DNA from 4 places in the Nitrobacter sp. MLSD-S21 genome. Region 3 is predicted to be linked to each of the others. Evidence: predicted binding sites of a transcription regulator. Region 3 holds the regulator's gene; each other region holds the start of a gene.
The links. The regulator LexA, encoded in region 3, represses DNA repair genes until DNA is damaged. The targets are predictions, from matches to a motif close to TGTTCNNNNTGTGTTCNG.

Region 1 (2,203 bases), on a different contig from region 3:
CGAGAATATTGCGCACCGTCGCTGCACGAAATGAATAGATCGACTGGGCGTCGTCTCCGACGACCGTAAGGCCGCGGCCGGTCGGCTTGAAATTGAGCAGAATCGACGCTTGGAGCTTGTTCGTGTCCTGGTATTCGTCGATCAGCACGTGGTCAAAGCGGTCGGAGAGATCGTCGGCCAGCGCGGGCGCCATCATCATCTGCGCCCAGTAGAGCAGCAGATCATCGTAATCGAGCACGTTCTGATTTTGCTTGGCCGCGACATAGGCCCCGAACAGCCTTTGCAGCTCGGCCTCCCATTCGGCGCACCAAGGAAAGACGCTGCCGAGAACCTCACCAAGCGGCTGTTCCGCGTTCACGGCACGCGAATAGATCGCCAGACACGTATCCTTCATAGGGAAGCGCTTCTCCATTTTCGAGAAGCCGAGATCGTGTCGCACCAGATTCATCAAGTCGGCGGAGTCTTCCCGGTCATGGATCGTGAAGGCCGCGTCCAGCCCAATGTCTGACGCGTATTCGCGCAACAACCGCGCGCCCATCGCGTGAAACGTTCCCGACCAGGCCAACGCATCAGCCATCGCGCCGGCGTTCAGCCCAAGCGCTTTCGTCATGATCCGCTCGACCCGGCGCTGCATCTCGACTGCGGCGCGCCGCGAGAAAGTCAGCAGCATGATCCGGCGCGGATCAGCGCCTGAAACAACCAGGTGCGCCACGCGATGCGCCAGCGTGTTGGTCTTGCCGGAGCCGGCACCGGCAATGATCAGGAGGGGCGGGGCCTCATTTAGGTCAATGCATCCATGCTCGACCGCGCGCCGTTGCTGCGGATTCAGCCCAGCCAGATAACCGGTATCCCCGGCGTCATGTTGGCAACTTGTGTTGACCTGCTGCAACATTTCCACTTGCCCCGAATCTCGAGGCTACAGTACAAATCATGAACTGGCGTTTAAGTCGACCCCGTCTGCTACACGAACCGTGGTTGCCGAGAACTGCCTCGGCTTGTCGCAATCGCCAGGTGCCTTGGATGCCGGTTTCGGCAGCGATCCCGGAGCACTCTGCTTTGGAAATTGTCTTCAAGAGTCGTCTCATCGTTGGGGTAATCGACGAGATCGATCGCGGGGGTCTTTGCATTCACGGGATTGAGTTTGGCAAAATTTGAAAGCGGAGTGCCTGGGAGGCTCCTATGCCGCGAAGAACCGCTCCGGCTATTCGTCTCCGAGAGTGGTACTGGCGCCCCAAGGACGGTTCGACAGGCGCTCGTTGCTTAAACGAGGAAGCATCAAGCTGCCAGCTTTGTCGATAGTCTTGCCAGTCTAGCAATCGCTTCCGAAAGCGGGCGTTCACCTTCGCAGTAATCGACCCAGGCCTTCGACTTCTTGAGAAGCTGGGGCACGGTACCGATGGTGTATTGCATGGGGTCAAGGCCGTGTTTGACTTGAACCCACGTGATCGGCATCGACACCGGTGCATGCGCGCGCGCCCTGGGAGAGAGAGGTGCCACCGCGGTTGAGAACTGATCGTTCCTCAAATAGTCGAGAAATATCTTTCCCACTCTTTTCGACTTACTCATGTTGATGAGATATCGGTCCGGACTTTCGCGAGCCATCCGGCTGCAAACGTCGCGGGCGAACTGCTTCGCTGTGGCCCAGTCCAGCTGTTGTCCTCTTTTCGGGCGCGCGAGCGGGGTAACGACGTGCAGGCCTTTGCCACCGGTGGTCTTGCAGAACGAGACGAGGCCAAGCTCGGACAGGCGGTCGCGCATTTCCTTTGCGGCGTCGATCACGACCCCGAAGTCCACGTCCGGCGCGGGATCAAGATCGAAGACTAACCGTCCGGGAAGGGTAGGGTCGCCGGGCTGGTTGTTCCAAGGATGCAGCTCGACACCCGCACTCTGCGCTACGGCGGCCAAACCCTCGATACGATCGATCTGCACATAGGGCTTTCGATCGCCGGAGACCGTGACCTCCTCAAGTAGGCTGGAGCCGCCCTTCATCGAATGGCGCTGAAAGAAGCGTTGTCCACCGATACCGTCCGGAGCCCTGATGATCGAGCAGGGACGACCCTTGAGATGCTCCATCATCCAGGCGCCGACGCTCTCGTAATACAAAGCGAGGTCGATCTTGGTGACCGGACCTTGCCCCTCATCGGGCCACAGGACCTTATCCGGCCGGCTCAAAGGCACACCCATGACGATGCCGCCATGAGCT
Region 2 (2,203 bases), on a different contig from region 3:
GATGCGCGCCTCGGTCTTATCGATCTTGGCAGCGTAGGTGACGCCTTGTTCGCTCTGCTTCGTCAACTGCAGGCCGTCGCGCGACAGCGAGGCCATCGCACGCACCATTAGATCAGCCCCAAGCGGCGCCAGCGCGTCATGAAGATCCGACGCCGTCATCGCATCGGTGATGGTGATCCGCTCGGCCAGGGCCACGTCGCCGGTGTCGAGGCCGGCATCCATCTTCATGACCATGACGCCGCTTTCGGCATCACCGGCCATGATGGCGCGGTTGATCGGTGCAGCACCGCGCCAGCGCGGTAGCAACGATGCGTGCAGATTGTAGCAGCCATATCGCGGCGCACCGAGGATCGCCTGCGGCAGGATCATGCCATAGGCGACGACGATCGCGGCATCGGGGACGAACGATTGAAACTCAAGCAGCGCCTCCGGCGTCTTCAGCGTTTTTGGCGTCAGCACGGGGAGGCCGAGGCGCTGCGCTTCCCGCGCCACCGGGCTCGGCTGCAGCTTCATGCCACGGCCGGCGGGCCTCGCCTCGCGGCTGTATACGGCCGCGATCTCGTGGCCGTGGGCCACGAGTTGCAGCAGCGTCGGCACCGCAAATTCGGGCGTGCCCATGAAAATCAGGCGAAGCGGCATCTGATTGATTTCTGCGCGGCAAAAAACCGCTTTATCTTGCGGCGAGCTTCGCGGCCTTGGTGAATTTTTTCATCACACGGTCGCGTTTCAGTTTCGAGAGGTAATCGACAAACAGCACGCCATTGAGATGGTCGATCTCATGCTGAATGCAGGTGGCGAAAAGACCCTCGGCATCCTCCTCGTGAACCTTGCCGTCAAGATCGGTGAAGCGAATCCGCACGCGCGCCGGCCGTTCGACCTCCTCGTAATATTCGGGGATCGACAGGCAGCCTTCTTCATAGACCGACAGCTCCTCCGAAGCCGAGAGGATTTCCGGATTGATGAAAACACGCGGCCGCGGTTTCGTCTCTCCTTCTTCGTCGCGTTTGGCGAGGTCCATGGTGACGATGCGGACAGGCTGCGCGATCTGGATGCCGGCGAGCCCGATGCCCGGCGCGTCGTACATGGTCTCGAACATGTCGTCGGCAAGCTTGCGGATTTCCGGCGTGACCTTTTCGATCGGCCTTGACACGAGGCGCAACTGCTTGTCCGGCACAATGATGATTTCGCGAATGGCCATGCCGGCGATGTAATCCCCGAGTCTGTCCGGGTCAATCCGCGAGCTGCATTGACCGTCCGGCCGTCATGAGCAGGCACATTGAGCTTTCGTTAACTCCGTGTGTTCGCTCTTCGTTCGCGAACATGGCCGAATCGGCTACGATGGGCGGATGAGCGACATTCTTTTCATGCTGGGCGATGTGCCGGTGCGGACCGGCACCGTGCTGATCGCGTTTGGCGCGCTGGCGCTGGCATTGTTGCTGAGCATTGCGATCGTGATCGCGCGCTCGGGACGCCGGGGAACCGAAATGGCGACCGCGCAAGCAAGTCGCGCGGATGAACTCGAGGAGCGTCTCATCGACATGATGCGTACGCAGGCCGAGGCCACCGGCCGTGTCGATGCCATGGGCAAGGCGCTCGCAGGGCGACAGGCGGAGATGGCGAGGGCGGTCAGCGATCGGCTGGACGCGGTCACCCACCGCGTCGGCCAGTCGATGGAGCAGACCACACGCAACACCATGGACAGTCTGCGGGTGCTGCACGAACGGCTCGGAATTATCGACAACGCGCACCAGAACCTGACCGAACTGACGACGCAGGTGACGACGCTGCGCGATGTGCTCGCCAACAAGCAGTCGCGCGGCGCGTTCGGGCAGGCGCGGATGGAGGCGATCGTGCAGGACGGAATGCCGAAGGGCTCGTTCGCCTTTCAGTATACGCTGCCAAACGGTAAGCGGCCGGATTGCGTAATCTTCCTCCCCGATCAGCGCCCGCTTTGCATCGATGCGAAATTTCCGCTTGAGGCGATGACGGCGCTGCGCGACGCCCGAACCGACGACGAAAGGAAACTCGGAACTCAGCGGCTGCGCGCTGACGTTATGCGGCACGTCACCGACATCGCCGGAAAATATCTGATCCCGGGCGAGACCCAGGACACCGCGCTGATGTTCGTGCCATCGGAATCGGTCTATGCCGAGATTTACGACAGCTTCGACGATGTGATCCAGAAGGCCTATCGTGCCCGGAT
Region 3 (2,203 bases):
CTCCCCGGCAATCCCGTCTCGTCCTACATCTGCGCGTTTCTGTTCATGGTGCCGCTGATTCGCGCGCTATCGGGGCGTGAAGATGTGCACCACTGCATTGAACCGGCGCTGCTCGGCAGCGATGTTAGCGCCAATCAAGCCAGGCAGGATTATCTGCGCGCCCGACTCACACCCTCGACGGACGGCTTGCCGGTCGCGACGCCGATCGGGCATCAGGACAGCTCGCTGATGGGAAAACTCGCTGCGGCAGAGGCTCTCGTAATCCGCACGCCATTTGCGCCGGCCGCAAGCAAAGGCGAGCCCTGCGCCATCATTAAGCTTTCGCTGTCATAAAACGTCGCTTTGTTGACCTTAAATTAAAGGGTTGCGGAACACATATCGAACATATAGTGTATGTTCATGATTTGTTTCGAGGTTCGTGCCGCGGGGTTATAAGGGCTGCAGGCCCGATGTCCCCTAGTTGGCAAGAACCCATCAACCAGGGACTGGGTCGGGATGCTCACGCGCAAACAGTATGAACTCCTGCGTTTTATCAACGAACGGCTGAAAGAATCCGGCGTGCCGCCCTCGTTCGATGAAATGAAGGACGCGCTCGACCTGCGCTCGAAGTCCGGCATCCATCGCCTGATTACCGCGCTGGAAGAACGAGGATTCATCCGCCGTCTGCCCAACCGCGCCCGCGCCATCGAAGTCATCAAACTGCCCGAACTCGCCGCCAGCGGCGGCGGCGGCCGTCGCGGTTTCACACCGAGCGTCATCGAAGGCAATCTGGGCAAAGTCCGCCGCAGCGGCGGCGCTGTCGTCGACGATGTGGAACGTCCGGTCGCCGTACCGGTGATGGGACGGATTGCAGCCGGCACGCCGATCGAAGCGTTGCAGACCTGCAGCCACACCGTCAGCGTGCCGCCCGACATGCTTGGTACCGGCGAACACTACGCGCTTGAGGTACGCGGCGATTCTATGGTCGATGCCGGAATTCTCGATGGCGATCTTGCGTTGATCCAGCGGAACCAGACCGCTGATACCGGCGACATCGTCGTTGCCCTGATCGACGAAGAAGAAGCGACGTTGAAACGCTTCCGCCGTCGCGGTGCTTCGATCGCGCTGGAGCCGGCGAACACGGCTTACGAAGTTCGCATACTTCCGCCCAATCGGGTCCAGATCCAGGGCAGACTGATCGGCATTTACCGCAAGTACTGATTTCATCAGGAGCGAAAGGCTCCAACCGTGGACAAGCCGTTCAATCGTCCGGCTGGAGATCCTCGGGCACCGGCGTGGCGTCGGCCGGGGGTTCCGGTTTTGATTGCAGCTGTGCCGACTGTTCATCGACGGCAGCGGATGACCAGGGACGATCGACGCCGACAGGACGTACGGCATCAACAGCAAAGCCGGATCTTGAAGCACCAGATCTTGAAGCACTTGGGGTTCGCCACAAGGCAAGAGCGCCTTCACGCCGCAGCCTGTTTTGATCGATCACCTGCGCTGGGCACCCCTCCGGAGCCTGCCACGGCGTCACCATGAGCTCCGCCCGCGTACAATCATCCTGCATCGCCTCCGGACGCCGCGTAAGCGCGACAAGTCCACCTCCACTCACCTTGACCACGCAGCCCTCATCGTCGCATGAGACGCCTTCCGCCAGCGTAGGGTCGGCAGACCCACGCCCATCCCCGTCGGCGGCAAGCCATTCCCTGACCGTGAAAGAGTCCTTACTCGTACTGATGAGGCGCAGCCGGCCGTCCCCGCCCCTCACGGCGACATTGCGACCTTCCGCGGAGATCAGGATATCCGGCGGCGTCACCGCAAATGACCACACGATCGCCAGCGCGACCACAACCGCGCCGCTCCAGCGCAGCGGTGTTCTCAACAGTCCGAGCAGAATGATGCCCGCGGTCGCCGCGAGCAGCGGCCCCGTTCCAAAAGCAGCCGTATGACCGATGGCGCCCGGAAGCGCCGCTACCCATTGAGCCACAGCGACCATCCATTCGATGCCAAAGTCCATCAGCCGCCAGAACACGCCGTCGAAGCCAAACGGCATGGCCGCAAGTCCGAGAAGCCCGGCCGGCATCACCAGCGCCGAGATCACCGGCATCGCCAGCAGGTTCGCAACCATGCCGTATGGCGTCACCCGATGGAAATGGAACGCGACATACGGCGTGGTCGCGAGTCCGGCCACGAGTGACGCCAGCGCCAGCATGGCGATTTC
Region 4 (2,203 bases), 360 kb from region 3:
CGCGATAACGACGATCGATGTTGGGGATAATGCCTTCGAATGGCTTCCTGGTTTCGTAGGAGCGCACGCCGTCTTCATAGGAGAACTTGATCTCACTGTCGCCCGAGCCATGCAAAAGCGCGGCCTGCGTCTTCTTCGGCAAGTCCTTCCATTTGGTATCCAGAGCGAATTTGTAAAATTTGCCAAGCGCGGTGAGGGTCTGCAAGTAGTATGGTGACGACGATTTTGCCCACGGTGCGATCGCGCCTTTGCGCAGCGTCAATTCCCTGTTCGGGATGACGAGATCTTCATCGACGTGCTGCTCGATACCGAGACCACCGCATTTCGGGCAGGCGCCGTAGGGATTATTGAACGAGAACAGCCGCGGCTCGATCTCAGGGAGTGTGAAGCCGGACACGGGGCACGCGAACTTTTCCGAGAACAGGATGCGTTCAGGACCGCTCTTGTCGTGGATCTTCGCGATTTTCTTCTTTTCGCCCTCTCCGGCGAGAGGTGAAGGAGGCGCGTCCGCATATTCGATCACCGCCAGCCCCTCTGCGAGCTTCAAGGCAGTCTCGAATGACTCAGCCAGCCGCTGGCCCAGGTCCGGCCTTACAACGATGCGGTCGACTACCACGTCGATATCGTGCGGAAACTTTTTATCCAGAGTGGGAGCATCGGCAAGTTCGTAAAAAGCTCCGTCGATCTTGACGCGCTGAAAACCCTTTTTGAGATACTCTGCCAGTTCTTTTCGATACTCGCCCTTTCGGCCGCGAACGACCGGCGCCAGCAGATAGAGCCGCGTGCCATCGGGTAGCGCCAATACCCGGTCGACCATCTGCGACACCGTCTGGCTTTCGATCGGCAGGCCGGTTGCAGGCGAATAGGGCACGCCGACGCGCGCCCACAATAGCCGCATGTAATCGTAGATCTCAGTCACGGTCCCCACGGTCGAGCGTGGATTCTTCGAAGTCGTTTTCTGCTCGATGGAGATCGCCGGCGACAGCCCGTCGATCTGATCGACGTCGGGCTTCTGCATCATCTCCAGAAACTGACGCGCGTAAGCCGACAGGGACTCGACATAGCGGCGCTGACCCTCGGCATAGATGGTGTCGAACGCCAGCGAGGACTTGCCAGAGCCGGAGAGGCCGGTGAACACCACGAGCCTGTCGCGTGGGATTTCCAGATCGACATTCTTGAGGTTGTGTTCGCGAGCGCCGCGAATCGTGATGGCGCGACTCGCGGGACTCAATTGTTGCCGCTTCGCCTTGATGACTTCGTCCATGACAGGCTTTTCCGGATGCAGAAGCCGCACCGCGTTTGGGCGCGCCCCGCCGGGCAATCCCCGGAGTGGCGCCATCTGTAGCAGTCTGTGGAACGTAGATAGAACAGCGGGCGATTTCCAGAGGGCGTCAGCGATCATCCCCGATTTCATCGGGAGGAGCAGCACGGCGTATCAGTAGGCTGCCCGTTGGCGGGGTTGCCTGCGACCCGTGGCTCAAACAAAAAGGCCGGCAAAAAGCCGGCCTTTCAAGTTTTCCAAGAACGTCGGATCAGACGCGATCAGTACCGTGCAATGGCTGGGCCACCCCAGCGGTAATTGATGCGCGCCGTGACGAGATCCACGTCCTGGCCGATATTGTCGGTTCCAAACAGCGTACCGGCGGCCCCTGCAACACCATTGTTGATGAAGGTATATCTGTTGCTACCCATAAAGATGTGATCGTACTCGAATCCGAGCGACCAGTTTGGCGCAAATCCATATTCGAGGCCGACGCCGACCGTAGCGCCCCAGTCGGTATTATTGACGTTGTTGGTCACCTGAACGCCAGTCAGGGTGCCAAGGCTCCGGTATCGGTTAGAGGTCACGGCGGCGCCGCCCTTCACGTAAAGCAACGTGGCATCCCAAGCATACCCGACCTGGCCAGTGAACAGGCCGAACGCACCCAGATGGCTGTCGTTGGTGAAGGCAGGGAAGGCGAGGCTGGCACGGCGACCACTTATATCGGCCCAGTTACCCTGAGCTTCCAGCCCGAACACCCAATTGCTGCTCTGCCAGCGATAGCCGATCTGACCACCGGCCGTGCCGCCGGTTGCGTCATGGCAACCTTCACGCGCCACGACAACCCCTGCGGGCGTCGTGAAGTCCCAGCAATTGCGGCTCGATCCCCAGCCACCGTTCGCGCCGATGTAGAAGCCGCTCCAATCGTAAATCGCGGCCACC

Region 1: the regulator LexA is predicted to act here: its motif matches at 920-937, upstream of AC1RT6_RS06665 (ATP-dependent helicase).
Region 2: the regulator LexA is predicted to act here: its motif matches at 1,299-1,316, upstream of AC1RT6_RS15070 (DNA recombination protein RmuC).
Region 4: the regulator LexA is predicted to act here: its motif matches at 1,353-1,370, upstream of uvrA (excinuclease ABC subunit UvrA).

The regions. Positions count from the first base shown of each region.
Region 1 is NZ_JBXASZ010000002.1:177,741-179,943, reverse strand. Features, by position in the region: gene AC1RT6_RS06665 (ATP-dependent helicase) at 1-892, opposite strand, end outside; gene ligD (DNA ligase D) at 1,276-2,203, opposite strand, start outside.
Region 2 is NZ_JBXASZ010000005.1:103,515-105,717, forward strand. Features, by position in the region: gene fmt (methionyl-tRNA formyltransferase) at 1-639, opposite strand, end outside; gene def (peptide deformylase) at 671-1,198, opposite strand; gene AC1RT6_RS15070 (DNA recombination protein RmuC) at 1,347-2,203, shown strand, end outside.
Region 3 is NZ_JBXASZ010000001.1:451,303-453,505, reverse strand. Features, by position in the region: gene AC1RT6_RS02270 (molybdopterin molybdotransferase MoeA) at 1-333, shown strand, start outside; gene lexA (transcriptional repressor LexA) at 496-1,200, shown strand; partial or broken gene AC1RT6_RS02260 (ComEC/Rec2 family competence protein) at 1,241-2,203, opposite strand, start outside.
Region 4 is NZ_JBXASZ010000001.1:812,787-814,989, forward strand. Features, by position in the region: gene uvrA (excinuclease ABC subunit UvrA) at 1-1,264, opposite strand, end outside; gene AC1RT6_RS04070 (outer membrane protein) at 1,543-2,203, opposite strand, start outside.